DNA from 2 places in the Nitratidesulfovibrio sp. HK-II genome. Region 1 is predicted to be linked to the other one. Evidence: predicted binding sites of a transcription regulator. Region 1 holds the regulator's gene; the other holds the start of a gene.
What was found. Region 1 encodes HrcA, which represses chaperone genes, less so after heat shock. Its sites were predicted from a motif close to TGTTAGCACTCNNNNNNNNNGAGTGCTAACA; they were not measured.

Region 1 (10,194 bases):
GCCCAGCAGCAGCCACAGCCCGGCCAAGGCCAGCGGTATGGCCGTGATGTGCCGCGCGGACAGTTTCTCGCGCAGCAGCACCGCCCCGGCGATGGCGATGAAGAACACCTGGAAGTTGCCGATGATGGTGGCCAACCCCGGCCCGATAAGCAGGATGCTGCGGTGCCAGCATTCCAGGTCCAGCGCGAACAGCACGGCCGCGCCCACCATCACGCCCCACACGCCGGGCCGCGCACGCAGCCGCTCGCGCCGGGCCAGGGCCACGCACAGCAGGGCCAGCCCGCCGAAGAACATGCGGTAGAAGGCCGACTGGCTGGGCCCCACATGCACCAGCTTCACGAACACGGCGGAAAAGCTGATCAGCACGCCGCCCCCGGCAACGCGCAGCAGCCCTCCCGCATCAAGGCAGGGGGAGCGGTGTGTACTCATGCGGCCCCCCATACTGCGAAGCCGGGTGAAGCGCAAATGCGGGCGGCATGCCCGGTCGGCCCCAGGTTGCCCGGATTGGCCAGATTGTCAGGACGGACCGGACTGGTCAGGCTGGCCGGACTGGCAGCCCACGCCCAGGCCCTGCCGGACGACCGCCTACGGCGGCTTCGCAACGCAAAGGCGGCACGCCCCGCCGGGGGCATGCCGCCGAATGTTCCATCATGCGGGCTCGCCGGGCTGCCCGGCGTGTCGCGGACCCTATTCCGGGCGGCTCACCGTGACCTTGGCGGGCCGCAGCAGGCGTTCCTTAAGGCGGTAGCCGCGCTGCATAAGGGCGCACACGGTGTTTTCGGGCAGGTCGGGGCGCACCTCGGCCCCGATGGCCTCGTGGATTTCCGGGCTGAACGGCTCGCCCGCCTCGCCCACCGGCTCCAGCCCATGGCGCTTCAGCGCGTCGAGCAGGAGCTTCTGGGTCATTTCCACGCCGACCAACATGTCCTTGAAGGCGGGGTTGCCGCGCCCGTACTGCAGGGCCAGGTCGAAGTTGTCGAGGGTGGGCAGCAGATCGGCCAGCACCACCTCGGCGGCGTAGCGCACCTGGTCGTCCTTCTCGCGCTGCAACCGCTTCTTGAAGTTGTCCATTTCCGCCAGGGCGCGCAGCCGCTGCTCGTCGGCCTCGGCCCGCTCGGGACATTCCGGGCACAGCCGCACCGCGCACTGTTCGCGCAGGTCGTCATCGTCCATCGCGGCAACGGGGGCCGCGCCGGAACCCGCGCCGGAAGCGGCCGGATTGCGCGAGGGCGCGTCGGACTCGGCGCGCAGGGCCTCGGCCTCGGGGCTGATCTCGACATTGTCCTTGAACACGTTACTAGGGGGCATGTTCCTGAATCTCCTTGGAATCCTGATGCGTGAAAGCGTCGTTGAACATCAGCCCGCGAAGGCGGGCTGCATGCATCGGGGGTATGTCCGGGGTTACGGCAGCAGGGAAGGCGCGGCGGCGAAGCGCTCGCGAAACAGCTGGGTGAGCGAGCGCGAAACGCACTGCACCACCGGCACGATCTTGGCGTAGTCCATGCGCAACGGGCCCACCACGCTGACCACCCCGCGCGGCGTGTCGCCGCCGTAGGGCGCGCTGACCACGCTGCACCCGCGCAGCCCGTCGGGCGCGCCTTCGGGCACGTCCTGACAGAAGGTGATGCGCACGTCCTTCTCGGACAGGGTGCGGTCCAGCAGTTCCAGCAGGCGCGAGCGTTCCTCGATGGCCGTCAAAAGGTCGCGCATGCGCGAGACGTCGGTGAATTCCGCGTGCTCCAGCATGTTCAGCGTGCCGTTGACGATGAGTTCGCGGTCGTCACCCATGTGCTCCACGGCGCGGCGCGAAAGCGCCAGGGCGCGCATGCACATCTCTTCCAGGCGCGAACCGGCGCGGGCCAGCTCGCGGCCGATGCGGTCGCGCGCCTCGGACAGGGGCAGGCCCCGGAAATGTTCGTTGAGGTAGTTGCCGAAGCGCACCAGTTCATCCTGCGCGTAGCGTTCGTCCACGCGCACGGTGCGTGTGCGCACCAGCCCGCCTTCCAACATCAGCACCGCCAGCACCAGCCCTTCGGCCGCCGGGGCGAATTCGATGCTGCGCCAGCGGGCCTCGTCCTCGCTGGGGGCCACCACCATGCCCAGCTGCCGGGCATGGCCGGACAGCAGGTTGGCGGCGCGGCGCAGGATACCGGAAATTTCCAGCTCCTGCCGGGTAAGTTCGTCGGCGATGGCCTCGCGCTCGGCGCAGCCCAGCGGCAACGGCCGCAGCAGGCTGTCCACGTAAAGCCGGAAGGCCCGCGCGGTGGGCACCCTGCCCGCGGACGTGTGCGGCTGCTCCAGATACCCGAGGTCGGTCAGGTCGGACATGGTGGCGCGCATGCTGGCCGGAGAAAGGCGCAAGCCGGAGTGTTCGGCCACGGCGCGAGACCCCACGGGCGAGGCCGAGGCGATGTAGCTTTCTATGATGGTGGCGAGCACCTGGGTTTCGCGCTGTCCGAGGGTGGGCATGAAGGCTCCGGCATCATGAGGATGCAGTTCTTGCAGTAGCACAAACGGGTAACAACGGGGGTGGGGGCTGTCAAGGTTGGCGGGGGCGCCGCGCCGTCGGCGTCCGCCCCGCGCGTCCCATGGGCAACGCGGAAAGGAACGGGGTCGCGCATGCTCCAAGGGGAACAGGCACCGTTGTCATCGTGAATAAAATCACAATCTACCGCCAAGGGAGCAGGGCGCATCCTAAAAAAACATACTATTTCATGGTGATGTCAGAAATGTACCAGGCCGCCCCATTTACCCGCCCGCCCCGCCAGCCCACTGTATGCGCCGTGTTGCACCTCTTCATATATTGTGCATTATTTCACATGCATTGACACGCAACCGGCAACCCACTACAGTACACCTGTCATCGGCGGCGTGAAACTGCACCGCCGCATGCAGCACTGCTCTGACTCCTTCATAATGCACCCACACGGCCCGTTCCGCGCCCCTTACGTGCAGCGCGCAGCGGCGAGTGAGCAACTGTTTACCCGCTCACCCGTAGGGTGCTGTAATGCTTGCCGAAAAAACACCCCCACCCACCTTGAATTTTTCATGACATTGTGGCATCTTGTGCCTCGTCCGCATGTCTGGAACCCGGAAAAACCCGCGCGTTCGGTTCTCCGGCACCCATGGTCCTCCGGGACCAGGGTCCACGTTGACACGCCGGGTGGCCACGGTTTATCCAGCGGGCAGTTGCCTGCCCCGGGCTGGCCATCATTCGGATAGAGGCAGCGGATCGCTGCTTATCATCGGCCGGCGCATCGCCGCACGATGCGAAGGTCAGGCGTTTGTCGTGCATCCCTTTCACTGCCAAGAACCTGTCCAAGGAGGACACGCATGGCTGAAGTCACTTACAAGGGCAAGAGCTTCGAAGTCGATGAAGACGGCTTCCTTCTTCGCTTTGATGACTGGAGCACCGAGTGGGTTGAATTCGTGAAGGAATCCGAAGGTATCGCGGACATCACCCCCGATCACCAGAAGATCATCGACTTCCTGCAGGACTACTACAAGAAGAACGGCATCGCCCCGATGGTTCGTATCCTCTCCAAGAACACCGGCTTCAAGCTGAAGGAGATCTACGAACTGTTCCCCTCCGGCCCCGGCAAGGGCGCCTGCAAGATGGCCGGCCTGCCCAAGCCCACCGGCTGCGTGTAGTCCATACGGCCCATTGTTCATCGGAAGGGCGGGAGCTTGCTCCCGCCCTTCTTCATTTTGACGGCGCTTACCGGAAGCCGGGGCGCGCGATACACGCCCGCTTCGGCGCTTGTCGTCGGCAGTGCATGCCGACGGCGCCTGCGCGGCGACGTGCCCGGATAACCGGCAAGACCGGTTTCCCGGCACGCAAGACGGGCGGGAGCTTGCGCTCCCGCCCGTCCTTCATTTCCATGGCGCTCCCCGGGCCGGGGCGCGCAACACACGACCGCTTCGGCGCTTGTCGTCGGCAGTGCATGCCGACGGCGCCTGCGCGGCGACGTGCCCGGGAAACCGGCAAGACCGGTTTCCCGGCACGCAAGACGGGCGGGAGCTTGCGCTCCCGCCCGTCTTGATTTGCGATGGCACGCCCGGCCAGTTCGGGCGCGCCGGTTGCGGGCTTCGGACTGCGAAGCGGGTGCGGGTGAGACCGGCCGAACTCAGTGTTCCGTGCCGTCCTCGGCGGCATCGAACAGCGTGTTCAGCGCCTCTTCGCGGCACAGGACGCTCGACGCCATGGCGATGCTGAACGTCGAGTGGGCCTTCTTCCACAGGGAAAGTATCTGCTGCACGGAATGAACCATGGAGACCAGCACCGATGCAGGCACGATGAACGCGCCGTCCGGCGTGCGCTCCAGCCCGTCCAGCGATACGGAAAGGCCCGTCAGCTCCTTGCCCACGTTGCCCAATAAACCATCAATGTCATGCTTCACGTTGCGAACCCCATTGTAGGAACTAGGCGTCGCGCGCCTGCACGCGTCGACACCCGTTACGGTCTAGCAGGGGGCGCGACCGCCGGTCATTTATATTTTCCCCCGCCGCCCGCGCGCCGTGCGAGAGCGCCCGCACTTGACGCAAGCCGCGCCGCACAATACACAGGGCAATACGTCATGTTCGATTACGCAAACGCCACCACCGACGCCATGTCCTGGCTCGCCGCCCTTTCGCCGTTGAGCGAACGGGACCTGTGCGACCTGTGCCTTGCCCTGCGCACGCGCGGCCCCGGCCAACGCTTTCGGTGCACCCAGGACGCGAGCCTGCTGCTGCTCGAAGCCCAGGGGGCGGACACCCCGCTGCTGCTGCTTTCCGAACGGGCCGCCCGCAACCTGCTGGATCATCTTGTTTCCGGCTACCTGCGCGACAAGCCGCGCGGGCTGCGCACCTGGCACGCCCGCGAGTACGGCGGGCACGACTAGTCTCCACCCGGCCCACTGGTCGCCACCAGCCTCCCGGCCCTGCCCGCTGCCTGCCGATATTCTCGGCCCGTCGCGGCCCATTGCATCCCAGTTACGCGCCCTGCGTCCTCCCCCCCCACGCATGAGAAAGGGCCGCCCCCAGTGGGAACGGCCCGTACAGCGCATAGACTGCCCGATCATGCCCGTGTCGCCACGTGTCGTCACGGGGGATTCCGGTTACTTTCGCAGCACCTCGGCATCCCAGCCGCGCTCCAGCGCCTCCAGCCAGTCGGCGGGAATTTCGGGCACGGCCCGCCTGGCCAGCACGTCGGGCGACAGGGTGGCCTCGCCCATCTTCACGGCGGCGAAACGGGCGCGCCATGCATCGGGCAGCCGCCCCACCTCGATGGCCGGAAAATCGCCCCACCAGGCCGGGTCCATCTTGGCCAGTTGGGCCTCGGGCGACAGCAGGAAGTTGGCTGCCACCATGGCCCCCGCCTTGTTCGGCGCGTTGAAGGGGATGGCCACGAAATGGGTGTTGAAGATCGACCCGTCGTCCAGCGCCACGGTGCGCACCGTGGCCGGGTAGGTGCCGTCGTCGATGAGCGCCTGGGCGTGCGCCGGGTGGTACGAGATGGAAAAGTCCACCTCGCCCCGCGCGAACAGCCCGTCCAGCGCCGCGGCGTCGCGCGGGTAGGCGCGCCCGGCCTGCCACAGGTGCGGGGCGAGATCGCGCAGCCAACCCCACAGGACCGGAGCCTTGCTGGCCAGCAACTCCCTGTCCAGCGGGCGCATGTACTGGGCATGTCCGCCGGTGAGGGCGTAGAACGCCTGCCGGATGAAGGCCGACCCGGTGAAGTCCGGCGGCTGGGGGTAGGTGAACCGGCCCGGATGGGCCTTCACCCATTCGCCCAGTTGGGCCATGGTGCGCGGCGGCTCCGGCGTGCGGGCCGTATCGTATTCCAGCACCAACTGCGCACGCCCGTAGGGCGATTCATAGCCGTCCACGGGATAGCCGAAGTCCGTGGCGCCCTGTTCCGGGTCGGTCAGGGCCATGTTGGGCAGGGCCGGGGCATAGGGCCCCCACAGCACACCGCCAAGGCGCGCGTTGCGAAAATTCTCGCCGTTGATCCACAGCAGGTCCATGCTGCCCGTGGCCCTGCCCGCCGCCTTTTCCGCCAGCAGCCGGGAGACGAACACCGGGGCCTCCATGGGCACGCGCACCAGGCTGATGCCGTAGCGCCGCGCCAGTTCCGGCGCGACGTAGCCATCCACGTAGCGGTTGGCCGTGGCCATGCCGCCGTACATATGAAAACGCACCGTGCCGCCGCGCGCTACGGCCTCCACCTCAGCCCACGGCAGCGAGGCCGGGGCGGGCAAAGCCGCCTGCCCTGCCGACGCGGTTCCATTACCGGCGGCCACGGCGTTCCGCCCCACGGACAGGCACAGCAACAGGGCCAGCGCAACCAGCAGGCCACGCGCAACGCGGCATGCAACACCGGCCCTCGGGGCCGTCCTCGACAGAATCATGGAACCTCCCTGGTAATGGGCCTGGCGGAGGGGCTTACAGGGGTCCCGGCAGCTGGTCTGCCCCCAGGCTCAACGGCCTTCCCCGGCTCTGAGCCCGCCTGTTCCGCCTGCCACGCCGTGGCCTTCACGGTTTCATACAGCGTGGGGTCCACCCCCACGAAATCCACCACCTCGCGTTCGCCAAGGCGCAGCCGCTCGCGCCAGCGGCGCAGCACGGCATCGTCGGGCACGGCGAACGCCAGCCCCCTGGCACGCAGCGTCTCGCGGGCCTCGGCCTGGGCCTCGGCGGCCTGGGCGCGGGCGCCGTCCACGTGGGCCTCCCAGGCATCGCGCAGCGCGGCGCGCACATCGTCGGGCAGCCGTTCCCAGAACATCCGGCTGACCAGCGGCACGTACATGGCAAAGTAGGCGCGGTCCTCGAACACGTGCGAAACCCCGTACCGCCAGAGCTGGCCGGACACCGCCGTCTCGTGGGTGGACATGAGGCCGTCGAGGTTGCCGGACCGCAGCCAGTGCGGCAGGTCGTGCCAGGGCACCACCAGGGGCCGCGCGCCCATGGCGGCCAGACGCAGTTCATTGGCCGGGCCGCCCGCCACGCGAATGCGCAGGCCGCCGATGTCCTCGTGCCGCCGCACCGCGCGGTCCACCAGGTACAGGTTGGCGTGCCCCAACTCCAGCCAGCGCCCCAGCACGGTGACGCGCAGGTTGCGCTCGATGCGTGAATCAATGATCCGGCCCGGAGGCCCATCGGCCACGGCCAGGCTGGCGCTGGCTGGCGCGCCATAAAACACCGGCAGCATGAACACCCCGCAGTCGGGCACGGCGGCATGCAACACCCACGTGCCGGGCAGGGCCATTTCCACGCGGCCCAGATTCAGCGCCTGCAGCACGTCGCGGTCGCGGTACAGGCTGGCGCTGTCATGCACCTCCACCCGCAGCCGCCCGGCCAGCCGCCGCTCCACGTCTTCCGCGAAGCGGCGCAGGGCCTTGACCTGAAAGTGCGCGGGGCCGTTCTCCGTGGAAATGCGCAGCACCGGCACGGGGCCTCCCGTGGGCGTGTCGGCCGGGGAAGCCGCCGGGACGTCCGCAGATTCCGCGTTCGAGAGTTCTGCATTCGCGGCCTGCGCCCACGGCGCGGCGACGGCCAGCAGGAGCACGCACAGCGCCACTGCGGTCACGCAACCCGGCAGACGCGGCCGCGAAAGGGACGGGCGCGCGGGTACGCGTTGCGGAACAAGGTTGGTCATGCGGCCTCCACGGGAAGGTGCGATAACGGGCGGTACGAATGCACTTCAGCATGCCACAACCGCCCGCGTCAGTACACCTTTCTCCGCGTGAATTGTCCCCCGAGCACGGTGAAGGTGTTCTCGACGATGAACAGCGCATCGGGGTCCACCGTGAACACCAGTTCCTCCATGCGCTTCAGCTGTACGTTGTTGGTCACGGTCATGACGATTTCCCGGTCGTCGCCGGAATAGCCGCCACGCCCCTGCAGAAAGGTGGCCCCCTGCCCCAGTTCGGTGACCAGGTCGTGCCCGATGCGGCGGCTGTGCGCGGAAATGACGAACACCACCTTGCGCTGGTTGAACAGCGCCAGCACGTATTCCATCGTCACCGCCGCAATGAACACCTGGATCAGCGAGGCGATGACCATGTCCACCGGCATGGAGGCAAGACATGCCGCGAACAGCACCGCGTTGAAGCCGAAGCCGAACCGCCCGATGCCGAGGCCGAAGCGACGGTGCAGGATGATGGCCGCCACGTCCAGCCCGCCCCCGGACCCCAGCGAACGCAGCATCATGCCGCCGCCAGCCCCGCAGATGACCCCGGAGGCCACGGCGGCGTACAACTGGTCGCGCACGCCAAGGTCCACCCCAGAGAACACCTCTGCGAACAGGGTGGTGGCCAGCATGCCATACAGGCTGTAGAGCAGGAACCGCCGCCCCACTTGCAGCCATCCCAGCACGAACAGGGGGATGTTGCACAGCAGGTACCACGCCGCCGGGGACAGCAGATGGGTGTGATACCATGTCAGCAGCGCGATGCCGTAGATGCCGCCGGTGAGAAACCCGTGCCGGGCCACGATGCCCTGCGCCCCCAGGGCGAACAGGGCCGCCCCCACGGTGAGCAGCAGCAGGTTCCAGCGGACGGAATAGGCCAGTTCCTTTCTGGTGAACATGCAAACCTCCCTGCCCGCCCGCGTCTGATCGGCGGGTCGCGGACCGGCATGAAAAAAACGGGGGCACGCCCAACCTCGCGGCGGCGCGCCCAGTTCAGTTCAGATCACTGCGCATTCCCGTGATCGTGCAGCCCGGGTCGCGTTGCCCGTGCCTCTATCCCGGATGCGGCGCGCGGGCAAGGGCGAAGAAGCAACAGGATCCGGCGGACATGCGAAGGGCACGCATGGATGGTGACGGCAGACGCGTGGTTGTGGAGCAAACGGAGAGAATGCGTGGAGCCCGCACGGGCAAGGGCGGGCCTGAAGGAGTCAGGATCGAACGCTGCCGAAAGAAATGGGGCCGGATTTGCCGGACGGGTGGCGCAGGCACGAGGCAGCCAACCGGGCATGCCGGGCGCGCGGTCTACCAGAGGCGTGAACGCGCCGGGAGTATAACCGGTCAGGCGTGACGGGTCAGGCGAACCTGTCAGGCGCACCAGTCAGGCGCACCTGTCAGGGGCGGTCGCAGTCGGGCCAGACCAGGCCAGGCACTTCCGCCGTCAGGATGCGGCACAGGGTGCGTCCGTTCTCGGCCAGGAACAGCGCCTCGTTTTCCAGGCGCAGGCGGTAGCCCGTGGCGTCGATGCGGGCATCGCCCCCCTGGCGGCACACCGCCCCCGCGCCGTCGATGGCCGCCGCAAGCCGCGCGGCAGATTCGTTGGCGCGGCGGAATGCCCCGCGCAGCATCTCCTGCCTGGGGTCGTTCTCCACCAGCAGCAGCCGCTTCATGGCAGCGTCGGAAGCCGCGCGCGTGCCGCGCACCCGCTTCATGTCGTCGTCCAGGCGCCCGCAGACAGGCCCGGCCGCATATGCGTCGGCAAGCTCCACGCCGGTGCGGATGAACCCTTCCACCACGTCGGCATCCTGCCCCAGGGTACTGCCCGCCGCCCATGCGGCGGGACCGGCCGCCCCGAAGTTCCACAGTGCCGCGCACAGCGCCGCGCACACGGCGGCCACGCGCAGCCCGCGCATGCGCGCCACCCCCGCCCCGCCACCGGGCCCATGTAAAGTTTTGTAAAGATGCGCTGGCATCCAGCCCATCTATATGCCGCGCCCCGCGAAGGCAACCCCCCGCCCTGCCGAGCGAAACGGCACGGCGCTGGCGCGGCCCCCTTCAACGCAGCAGCCCCCGGCGTAGGGGCGCCGGGGGCCGTGCGTGAGAAGACCTTCAGCGGGAGGAGTTTCGTTTACAGGAGACCGATCAGCATGCGCGTCGCCATGACGATGAGCAGCACGGCGAAGATGCTCTTGAGCTTGGCCACCGGCAGGCTGTGGGCCAACCGGGCGCCAAGGGGGGCCGTGAGCACGCTGGCGCAGACGATGCCGACCAGGGCGGGGAGGTAAACGAAGCCGAAGGTGTTCGCGGGCAGGCCCTGGGTAGCCAGCCCGTTAACTATGTAGCCCACGGTGCCGGACACCGCGATGGGAAAGCCGATGGCGGCAGAGGTGCCGATGGCCGTATGCATGGCCACGTTGCACCACGCCATGAACGGCACCGACAGCGTGCCGCCGCCAATGCCCACCAGGCTGGACACCGCGCCGATGACGTTGCCCATGCCGAACATGCCCATGTTGCCGGGCAGT
Region 2 (10,194 bases), 1.6 Mb from region 1:
TGCGCTGCGGTCACGTACGATAAGAGTACGCTCCCTTCGCGCAACGCGCCGTCTTCCTTGCCCTCGGGACAAAATTCCCGGATGCGCGTGGGCGGTGCTCGGGGGCGGCCTGCGGCTGTAACGCGACGGCCTTCCCCGCTGGCTGCGTTGCGGCACGCCACGGCTTCCTTGCCGTGGCGCTGCTACGCCGTCGTCGTCGTGGCGCACCGCGCCTTGCCTTCGGGGCCGCCGCCGCGTTTCGCCATCGCAGGCCGCCCCCTCGCCCCGCCCGGTGCGAAGGCGGAGGGGGCGCGGGATCGGGAAGACGGAAGACAGTGGCCGGTTGAATCTTCCCTGATAGTGCCTGCCGGTCGAGGGCGTGGTCGCGCTGCTCGTAAACCAAAAGCAAACGCCCGGACATTTCGCGTGTCCGGGCGTTTGCTTTTGGTGTTCGGCTGTCGCCGGGCCGTGTTGCGCCGCTTGTCCGGCGAAACCGTTCGGCCTGTCCAACCTGTACTGTCGCCTATCCGGCGCGTCCTTCGCGCACTGCGGCGGCGAAGGTTTCAAGGTCGTTGGGCTGGCCCGGGGCGTAGTCCTCCGGGTAGAGCAGGGCGGACATGTAGAACACGGAGTCGATGCGCAGGGCGTTGGATGCGCTGGATGCGAAGCGGGACAGCCGGTCGGCGATGGCGTCGCGCTCGTGCCCCTCGAACTGGGGCAGCAGGTCGCGGGCGCGGTCGGGCAGCGAGGTCAGCAGTTGCGCCTTGCGGCGCATGAGGTCGCGGTAGGCGTCCTGATCCTCGTTCTTGTGCAGAGCCTGTTCGGCCTCGCGCTCGATGTCGCGCACGGCGGTGGCCATTTCGTCGAGCCAGTGTCCAAGGGCTTCGCGTCCCTTGCGGGCGTCGGGTTCGGTGGCGGGCATGGGTGGCTCCTCCTGTATTGTCCTAGTACCCCCGCGTGGCTCCGGGCGCAAGCGTGGCGGCGGTGCTGGACGCCGCCGGGGCAGCGGGGCCGCCCGACATGCGGGTGTCGCGGCGCGCACGCAACGAACCCGCGAAGAACGGGGGAGGAGCGTGTTCGCCTCGCCCCCGTGGTGTTGATGGCGGTTCCTGGTGTTGGCGTTCCTGCTGGCGTGGTTCCTGCGGATGCCGTTTCCGCCGGGCGGTACTGAAGAGTAACGGTGCCAGGCAGAAGCCCCGCGTAGGTCAGCGCCGCAGTTCCCGCAGGCGGCCCGTGGCGGTCTTTCCCGACGACAGTTGCATGTCGTGGGCCTCACGCTGGTAGGATGCGCTCTTGAAGAAGTCGCACTTGGCGCAGTTGCCGATCTTCTTGGCGAAGGTTTCCTGTATGCTGCCGCCGCAGAAGGTGCCGGTAACCCCCGCGCAGCTGAAGCCGTGGTCGGGCCAGGCGGGACAGACGCCCATTTCCTTTTCCTTGGGGCCGCCCTTTTCGCGGCCGCATTTCTTGAATTCCCAGCAGGGCACGGCCTTGCCCGCCGCGTCGGCGCCATTGCCGTCGGCGTCGTCGTGCGTGATGCGCGCCACGGTGCGCGACAGGTCGCTGGAACGCCCGGCCAGGCTGAAGATGTCCTGCGCGGCGTGGTTCATCATTTCCATGGTGCGCCCGGCAATGCCGGTAATGGCCTCCACCGCGCGGTTGATCTCGGCGGATGTGGCCGACTGCTGCTCTGCGGCGGTGGCGATGGACTGCACCTGGATGCTGGTGTTGTCGGTAAGGGCAAGGATTTCCGAGAGCGCCGCGCCGGAATCCTGCGCGCGGCGCGCGGCCTCGTTGACGGCGGAACGGGCACCGTCCATCTCGCGGGCTGCGGCGCGCGAACTCTGCTGGATGCCGGTGATCACCTCGCTCACCTCTCGGGTGGCGTTCATGGTCTTTTCGGCCAGCTTGCGCACCTCGTCGGCGACGACGGCAAAGCCGCGCCCGGCGTCACCGGCGCGGGCCGCCTCGATGGCGGCGTTCAGCGCCAGCAGGTTGGTCTGGTCGGCGATGTCGCTGATGACGTTCATCACCTGCCCGATATTGCCCGCCTGCGCGTCCAGCGCGCCCACGCGCTCGGCAAGCTGGCCGATGACGCGCTCCACCCCGTCGATGTGGTCCACAAGCTCGTTCACCTGGCGCGCGCCGTCCATGCTGCGGCGGCGGGTTTCCGCGGCCTGGTCGGCGGCGTGCGCGGCGTTGCGCGCCACCTCGACCACCGTGGCGTTCATCTGTTCCATGGCGGTGGCGGTCTCGGCCGTGCGTTCCTGCTGGCTGTTCGCGCCCGCGTTGGCCTCCTGGATCAGGGCGGCCAGATCTTCGGCGGCGCGGCTCACCTCATCGGCCGCCGACATGGACGTGGCGGCAAAGCGTTCGATGCGCGACGAAGTGCTGGCCAGCGTACACTGCGCGGCGCGCAGCGCGGTCATGTCGCGCAGCAGCACGAAGCTGCCGTGGGCGCGGCCCGCCGCATCGGTGATGGGCCGGGCGGACAGCGCGAGATGGATCAGGCAGGGCGGCGCGCCCTTGTCCGCGTCTTTGCTTGGGGCCGTGCCGCAGGCCAGGGTAAGCGCGATTTCGCCTTTGACGGCGCGGCCCTCGCGGATCTGGCGCAGCAGTTCCGCGCCGTTGGCGTCGGCGGGGGCGGCGCGCAGACCCAGCGATTCGGGCGTGGCGGGCAGGGCGGCCGGGGGCGCACCCGTATCGAGCAGGGCCAGCAGGGCCGGAGAGGCGCAGGAGACCGTGCCCTTGGCGTCCAGCAGCAGGTAGGGGGCTGCCCCGTCCGTGGCATCAAGCGCTTCCAGCATGGCCTGCCCGGCGGCGGCGCTGCGCAGCGCCTCGTCGCGCAAGGCCGAGATGGCCGCCGCCGCTTCGCCAAGGGCGTCCGGCGTCCGGGGCGTATCGGCCCCCTTCAGGGCCGCGTCGTGCAGCATCCGCGCGTCGGCGGCCTGTCCGCGCAGGCGGCACAGCAGCACGCCCATTGTGGCGATGCATGCAACGATCACTGTCGCAACGCCGTGCGATGCCGAAAACGTGCCTTCGAAAAGCGGTGAAAGGGCAGCCACCCCGGCTGCGAGAACTCCGGTGCCCACGGCGCAGGACAGTGTTTGTGGCGAAATGTGGCGCATATGTACCCCAGGGGATTGTGGCGTGTGCGCCATTTCCCATGGCGCTTGCTGCGGCGATAGTGCTGCATCTATCGTTTGCCGTGCACGCCTGTCAATGTTAGCAGGTACTTACGAAAGAAGTGCTGTTCCGAGGTAAGGTTCCGGTATCGTGACATTTTGTGGACTTTTTTTGTCCGACTTGCCCGCAGGCCGGTTGCGGGCTAAACTGATTGATTGAACGCAACATTTTTTCCTGAAACGCGGTTTTTCGGCACTGTTGCGTGATTCCCCGCACGGTTGTTCGGTTTTTTAAGGACAATATTTTTAACAGGATACATGCATGGCTCTGCTCGGCATACAGGACGTCACGCTCAACCTCGGCACCGGCAAATTGCTGGACGGGGCCACCCTGCACGTGGAGCAGGGCGAACGCATCTGCCTCGTGGGGCGCAACGGGGCGGGCAAGTCGACGCTGTTGCGGCTCATGGCAGGGGACGTGCGCCCCGACGCGGGCGAGATCACCCGCGCGCCGGGCACGCGCTTTGGCTGCATGCCGCAAGAGGTGCCCACGGAACTTTCCGGCCCGGTGTTCGGCATCGTGGCGGGGGGGCTGGGGGCAGAGGGCGAGGCGCTGGCCGCGTTCCACGTGCTGGAGGCCGCGCGCGAGGCGGGAAACCCCGTGGACGAGGCCGCCCTGGCGGCGGCCCGGCGCGGCCTGGAATCGGGCGAGGGGTGGGAGCATTACGGCGATGTGCTGTCCGTATGCAATCACTTGCGGCTGGACCCGGAGCGCGAGTTCGCCACCCTGTCCGGCGGGCGCAAGCGCCGCGTGCTGCTGGCCCGCGCGCTGGTGGCCTCGCAGGACCTTTTGCTGGACGAACCCACCAACCATATAGACATCGACACCATCGCCTGGCTGGAAGACTATCTGCTGCGCCGCGCGCGCACGCTGGTGTTCGTTTCGCACGACCGGGCCTTCGTGCGCCGTCTTGCCACCCGCATCGTGGAGGTGGACCGGGGCAAGCTGCATTCCTACGCCTGCGGGTACGACCAGTATCAGGAGCAGCGCGAGGCCCGGCTGGAGAACGAAGAGCGCCAGTTCGCCCTGTTCGACAAGAAGCTGGCCCAGGAAGAGGTGTGGGTGCGCCAGGGCATCAAGGCCCGGCGCACGCGCAACATGGGCCGGGTGCGTGCCCTGTACGCCCTGCGCGAGGAACGCGCCCGCCGCCGCGAACGGCAGGGCGGGGTGGCCATGCTGGCGCAGGAGGCGGAACGCTCCGGCAAGCTGGTCATCGAGGCGCGCAACGTGTGCTTCGCCCACGAGAACGCCAAGTCGGTGCTGCGCGATTTTTCCGCGCTCATCCAGCGCGGCGACCGGGTGGGACTCATCGGACCCAACGGCTCGGGCAAGACCACCCTGCTGCGCCTGCTGCTGGGCCAGCTTACCCCCCATTCCGGCGAGGTGCGTCACGGCACCCGGCTGGAGATCGCCTATTTCGACCAGTTGCGTTCGGCCCTGGACGGCGAGAAATCGGTCATGGACAACGTGGCCGAAGGCGCGGACACCATAGAGGTCAACGGCAACCGCCGCCATGTGGCCGGGTACCTGCGGGACTTCCTGTTCGAGCCGGACAGGTTGCGCCTGCCCGCCAAGGTGCTGTCCGGCGGCGAGCGCAACCGCCTGCTGCTGGCCAAGCTGTTCACCCGGCCTTCCAACCTGCTGGTGCTGGACGAACCCACCAACGACCTGGACGTGGAAACGCTGGACCTGCTGGAGGAACTGCTGGCCGAATACCAGGGCACCGTGCTGCTGGTGAGCCACGACCGCGCCTTTCTGGACGACGTGGTGACCAGCACCCTGGCCTTCGATGACGACGGCAACGTGCGCGAGTACGTGGGCGGCTACACCGACTGGCTGCGCCAGCGCCCGAAGCCCTCGGAGGATGCGGCCAAGGCGGGGGGCGCGCCCGGCAAGGCCGATCCGGTCCAACTGGGCCAGTCTGGCCAAACCGGCAGCAATGACCCCGGCAATGGCCAGATTCGCAAGCTGACCTTCAAGGAACAGCGCGAACTGGCCGGGCTGCGCGAGGAACTGGCGGCCCTGCCCGGCAACCTCGACGCGCTGGAGCAGGAGCAGGCCACGCTGGAGGAGCGGCTTGCCGAGCCGGACTTCTTCACCACAGATCCGGAAGGCTTCAGCGCCGCCGCCGCGCGGGTCACCGCGCTGGAAGGCGAGCAGACCGCCCTGCTGGAGCGCTGGGAACTGGTGGAGGCCCGCATCGCGGAGCTTGCGCGGTTCCGCGAATAACCGGCGCGGCATGATATTTCGGGGACGCCCGCGCCAGTTCGTCTGGACACGCGGCGTCCCCGTTCCTATGTGCACGGTCCGTCGCGGCGCGCAGCATGCCCGCGGGTCCCGCTTTTTCACACCCCCGAGACATTCGCCCGTCGGCCGGGCAGCGCCCGGCCCGAAAGGATATCGCCATGCCCGACAGCATTTCGTCGCATACCCACCCGCATCAGCCCGCACCCAACCCCGTGGCCCTGCTGCCGCTGGCGCTGTTCCTGGCGCTGTTCATCGGCGCGGGGCTGACTCTTGGCGCGACCGGAACGGAGATGGCCTTCTACCAGCTCTCCCCGGCGGTGGCCATTCTGCCCGCCATCGCCCTGGCCCTGGCCCTGCGCGAGAAGGACGCGGCCACGGCCGCCCGGCCCGGCGGCCTGACCCGGCGGGTGAACATCTTCCTGTCCGGCGCGGGCGAGATCAACATCGTCACCATGTGCGTCATCTACCTGCTTGCCGGGGGCTTCGCCTCGGTGGCCTCGGCCATCGGCGGGGTGGAGTCCACTGTGAACCTGGGTCTGTCGCTGGTGCCGTCCCGTCTGGTGCTGCCGGGGCTGTTCGTCATTTCCGCCTTCGTGGCCACGGCCATGGGCACCTCCATGGGCACCATCGCCGCCGTGGGGCCCATCGCGGCGGGCGTGGCCGGGCAGACCGGCATGGATGGGGCGCTGCTCATGGGCGCGGTGGTGGGCGGGGCCATGTTCGGCGACAACCTGTCCATGATTTCCGACACCACCATCGCCGCCACGCGCACCCAGGGCTGCGACATGCGCGACAAGTTCCGCATGAACTTCGCCATCGCCCTGCCCGCCGCGCTGGCGGCGGTGGCCGTGTTCTGGCTGGCGGGCGACGCGGGCCGCGCCGCCGCGCCCGGCGGCTATCGCATGGTCACGGTGCTGCCCTACGTGGCCATTCTGGTCATGGCGCTGGCGGGCATGAACGTGTTCGCCGTGCTGTTCGCGGGCATTGCCATGGCGGGCGGGGTGGGCATGGCCGTGGTGGATGGCTACACCCCGCTGAAATTCGCCCAGGACATTTACAAGGGCTTCACCAGCATGCACGAGATTCTCGTGCTGTCCATGCTCATGGGCGGGCTTGGCGAACTCATCCGCTATCACGGCGGGGTGGCCTGGCTGCTGGCCGCCGTGCGCCGGTTCACCGACAGGCCGGGCCGACGGGACGGGGCCGCCACCCGCACCGGCGAGGCGGGCATTTCCGGCCTGGTGGCCGTGGCGGACATGTGCACCGCCAACAACACCGTGGCCATCATTCTTACCGGCGGCATGGCCCGAGAAATCGCTGCCACCTCCGGCGTGGACCCGCGCCGCAGCGCCAGCCTGCTGGACATCTTCTCGTGCGTGGTGCAGGGGCTGGCCCCGCACGCGGCCCAGGTGCTGCTGGCCGGGTCCATAGCGGGCATCTCGCCCGTGGCGGTGCTGTCGGCCAACTATTACTGCCTGCTGCTGGGCGCGGCTGGGGTGCTGGCCATCCTCACCGGGGTGCCGCGCGTGCCCCGCACGGCCCGGCCTGCATAGCCGGGTCGTCTGAACGGGGGGCTGGCAGTGCTCCGAGCTGTGCGCGCAACCTGCTGAATTTGCAGCACGGCAAAAGAAAATGCAAAAAAATGCACACCACCCCCTTTTCAAGCGCGGCAGCTGCCTTATTATCCAACGCGGTTGGCATGCACCGCCTTCGCGTCAGCGGATGCGGGTGTGCAGCCGCACTCGGCGGTCGGGACGAACCTCGGGTTCGGAACGATATCTGCCAAGAAAGCCACGATACATCGGGCGAGACGAATTTCGCCCCCCGCCATGCGGCGGGAGGGCGCGCGCGTGACGCAGTCATGACGCGCGGCGAGATGACCGCCCTTGCCTTTGGCACTCGCAGGCCGCGAGTGCCAAAGACGGGACAAACAGCGATCACCTAAAGTTGGAGGACTAGTTGTCATGAATCTGAAGCCTTTGAATGACCGCGTTCTGGTGAAGCGCCTCGAATCCGAAGAAAAGACCGCCGGCGGCCTCTTCATCCCCGATACCGCCAAGGAAAAGCCCTCGCGCGGCGAAGTTGTCGCCGCCGGTCCCGGCAAGGTCGCGGAAGACGGCAAGCTCATCGCCATGGCTGTCAAGAAGGGCGACCTGGTGCTGTTCAGCAAGTACGCTGGCACCGAGATCAAGCTTGACGGCGTCGAGCACCTCGTCATGCGCGAAGACGACATTCTCGCCATCATCGAATAACGCCCCGCGAACTCACGCACTTACTCCCGAGGAGGATGAATACAATGGCTTCCAAGGAAATCCTGTTCGACGTCAAGGCCCGCGAAAAGCTTTCCCGCGGCGTGGACAAGCTCGCCAACGCCGTGAAGGTGACCCTGGGCCCCAAGGGCCGCAACGTGGTCATCGAGAAGTCTTTCGGCTCGCCCGTCATCACCAAGGACGGCGTGACCGTGGCCAAGGAAATCGAACTCGAGGACAAGTTCGAGAACATGGGCGCGCAGATGGTCAAGGAAGTCGCTTCCAAGACCAGCGACATCGCCGGTGACGGCACCACCACCGCCACCATCCTGGCCCAGGCCATCTACCGCGAAGGCGTGAAGCTCGTGGCCGCCGGCCGCAGCCCCATGGCCATCAAGCGCGGCATCGACAAGGCCGTGGAAAAGCTGGTCAAGGAACTTGGCACCCTGGCCAAGCCCACCCGCGACCAGAAGGAAATCGCCCAGATCGGCACCATTTCCGCCAACTCCGACACCACCATCGGCAACATCATCGCCGAGGCCATGGCCAAGGTGGGCAAGGAAGGCGTCATCACCGTCGAGGAAGCCAAGGGTCTTGAAACCACCCTCGAAGTGGTCGAAGGCATGCAGTTCGACCGTGGCTACCTGTCGCCCTACTTCGTGACCGATCCTGAAAAGATGGTCTGCGAACTCGACGAGCCCTTCATTCTCTGCAACGAGAAGAAGATCTCCAGCATGAAGGACATGCTGCCCGTTCTCGAACAGGTGGCCAAGATGAACCGTCCGCTGGTGATCATCGCCGAAGACGTGGAAGGCGAAGCCCTGGCCACCCTGGTGGTCAACAAGCTGCGCGGCACCCTGCAGGTCGTGGCCGTGAAGGCCCCCGGCTTCGGCGACCGCCGCAAGGCCATGCTGCAGGACATCGCCGTCCTGACCGGCGGCACCGTGGTGTCCGAAGACATGGGCGTGAAGCTTGAAAGCATCTCCGTGGCCGACCTTGGCACCGCCAAGCGCGTGGTGGTGGACAAGGAAAACACCACCATCGTCGACGGCGCCGGCAAGTCCGACGACATCAAGGCGCGCGTGAAGCAGATCCGCGCCCAGATCGACGAAACCACCTCCGACTACGACCGCGAAAAGCTGCAGGAACGCCTGGCCAAGCTGGTGGGCGGCGTGGCCGTGATCAACGTGGGCGCCGCGACCGAAACCGAAATGAAGGAAAAGAAGGACCGCGTCGAGGACGCCCTGAACGCCACCCGCGCCGCGGTGGAAGAAGGCATCGTCCCCGGCGGCGGCACCGCCTACATCCGCGTTTGCAAGGTGCTGGACGACGTGAAGCCCGCCGATGACGACGAAGCCGCCGGCGTGAACATCATCCGCCGCGCCATCGAAGAACCGCTGCGCCAGATCTCCAGCAACGCGGGCTACGAAGGTTCCATCGTTGTCGAGAAGGTGCGCGAAGGCAAGGACGGCTTCGGCTTCAACGCCGCGTCCGGCGACTTCGAAGACCTGATCAAGGCCGGCGTCATCGACCCCAAGAAGGTCACCCGCATCGCCCTGCAGAACGCGGCCTCCGTGGCCTCGCTGCTGCTGACCACCGAATGCGCCATTGCCGAAAAGCCCGAAGCCAAGAAGGACATGCCCATGCCCGGTGGCGGCATGGGCGGCATGGGCGGCATGGGCGGCATGTACTAGGCCGAAAGGCTCGTACAGCCCGCGCAACATCGCACGTGACTGTGGGCCGGAACCTTCGGGTTCCGGCCCTTTCCGTTTGTCCGGGGGCGGGTAGGCAGGGCGGGACGGGGCGGAGAGGAGGAGCCGTTGGCGTGGGCCGGGCCTGCCCCTTACGGCGTCATGCGGGCCTTTCCGACTTGACGCGGCCACGCGGTACGGGCACCACGGGGCAGGAGAGGAACCATGGTGAAAGCGAAACACGCGGGCGCGGATGGCGCGCCGCACGCCCCCGGCCCCGCGCCCGACAGGGCGTTGCTGCCCGACAAGGCATTGCTGTTGGACTGGGGCGGCACCCTGATGCGGGTCATGCCCCGCTGGATGGGGGCGGAGCACGGCTGGACGGACGAGCAGCCCATGCCCCATGCGGGCGAGGTGCTGTGTTCGCTGGCCGCCAGTTGGCGGCTGGCGCTGGCCTCCAACGCCTCGGAATCTGACGCGGACCCCATCCGGGCCGCCCTTGCCCCCATGGGGGTGGGGCCGTTGCTGGCCGGGGTGTACACGTGGCGTTCCGCGGGTGCGCCCAAGCCCTGGCCTCCGTTCTGGGCGCATGTGCTGCGCGACCTGGGCCTGCCCGCCCACCGGGTGGTGATGATCGGCGACGACTGGACCGGCGACGTGTGGGGTGCCACCCAGGCAGGGATGTTCGGCATCTGGTTCGACCCGCCGCGAAACGGACATGCGCGCGAGGCGCGCAGCACCCCCCGCGTGCGCACCATGCGCGATTTCCGCGAACTGCCCGGCCTGCTGGCCGAACTGGGGTTTGCGGACTAGCCCGGCAAGGCTCCATGTCTTGCGGGCCACAC

Region 2: the regulator HrcA is predicted to act here: its motif matches at 7,300-7,330, upstream of groES (co-chaperone GroES).

Annotation. Positions count from the first base shown of each region.
Region 1 is NZ_AP036014.1:1,101,892-1,112,085, reverse strand. It holds gene RVX_RS04480 (DMT family transporter) at 1-429, opposite strand, end outside; gene RVX_RS04475 (nucleotide exchange factor GrpE) at 688-1,308, opposite strand; gene hrcA (heat-inducible transcriptional repressor HrcA) at 1,402-2,469, opposite strand; gene RVX_RS04465 (TusE/DsrC/DsvC family sulfur relay protein) at 3,334-3,651, shown strand; gene RVX_RS04460 (hypothetical protein) at 4,128-4,400, opposite strand; gene RVX_RS04455 (hypothetical protein) at 4,578-4,883, shown strand; gene RVX_RS04450 (ABC transporter substrate-binding protein) at 5,100-6,392, opposite strand; gene dctP (TRAP transporter substrate-binding protein DctP) at 6,389-7,639, opposite strand; gene RVX_RS04440 (YitT family protein) at 7,708-8,571, opposite strand; gene RVX_RS04435 (hypothetical protein) at 9,064-9,582, opposite strand; gene RVX_RS04430 (sulfite exporter TauE/SafE family protein) at 9,798-10,194, opposite strand, start outside.
Region 2 is NZ_AP036014.1:2,657,541-2,667,734, reverse strand. It holds gene RVX_RS11130 (hypothetical protein) at 503-901, opposite strand; gene RVX_RS11125 (methyl-accepting chemotaxis protein) at 1,185-2,981, opposite strand; gene RVX_RS11120 (ATP-binding cassette domain-containing protein) at 3,424-5,391, shown strand; gene RVX_RS11115 (Na+/H+ antiporter NhaC family protein) at 5,568-6,962, shown strand; gene groES (co-chaperone GroES) at 7,374-7,661, shown strand; gene groL (chaperonin GroEL) at 7,706-9,352, shown strand; gene RVX_RS11100 (HAD family hydrolase) at 9,575-10,162, shown strand.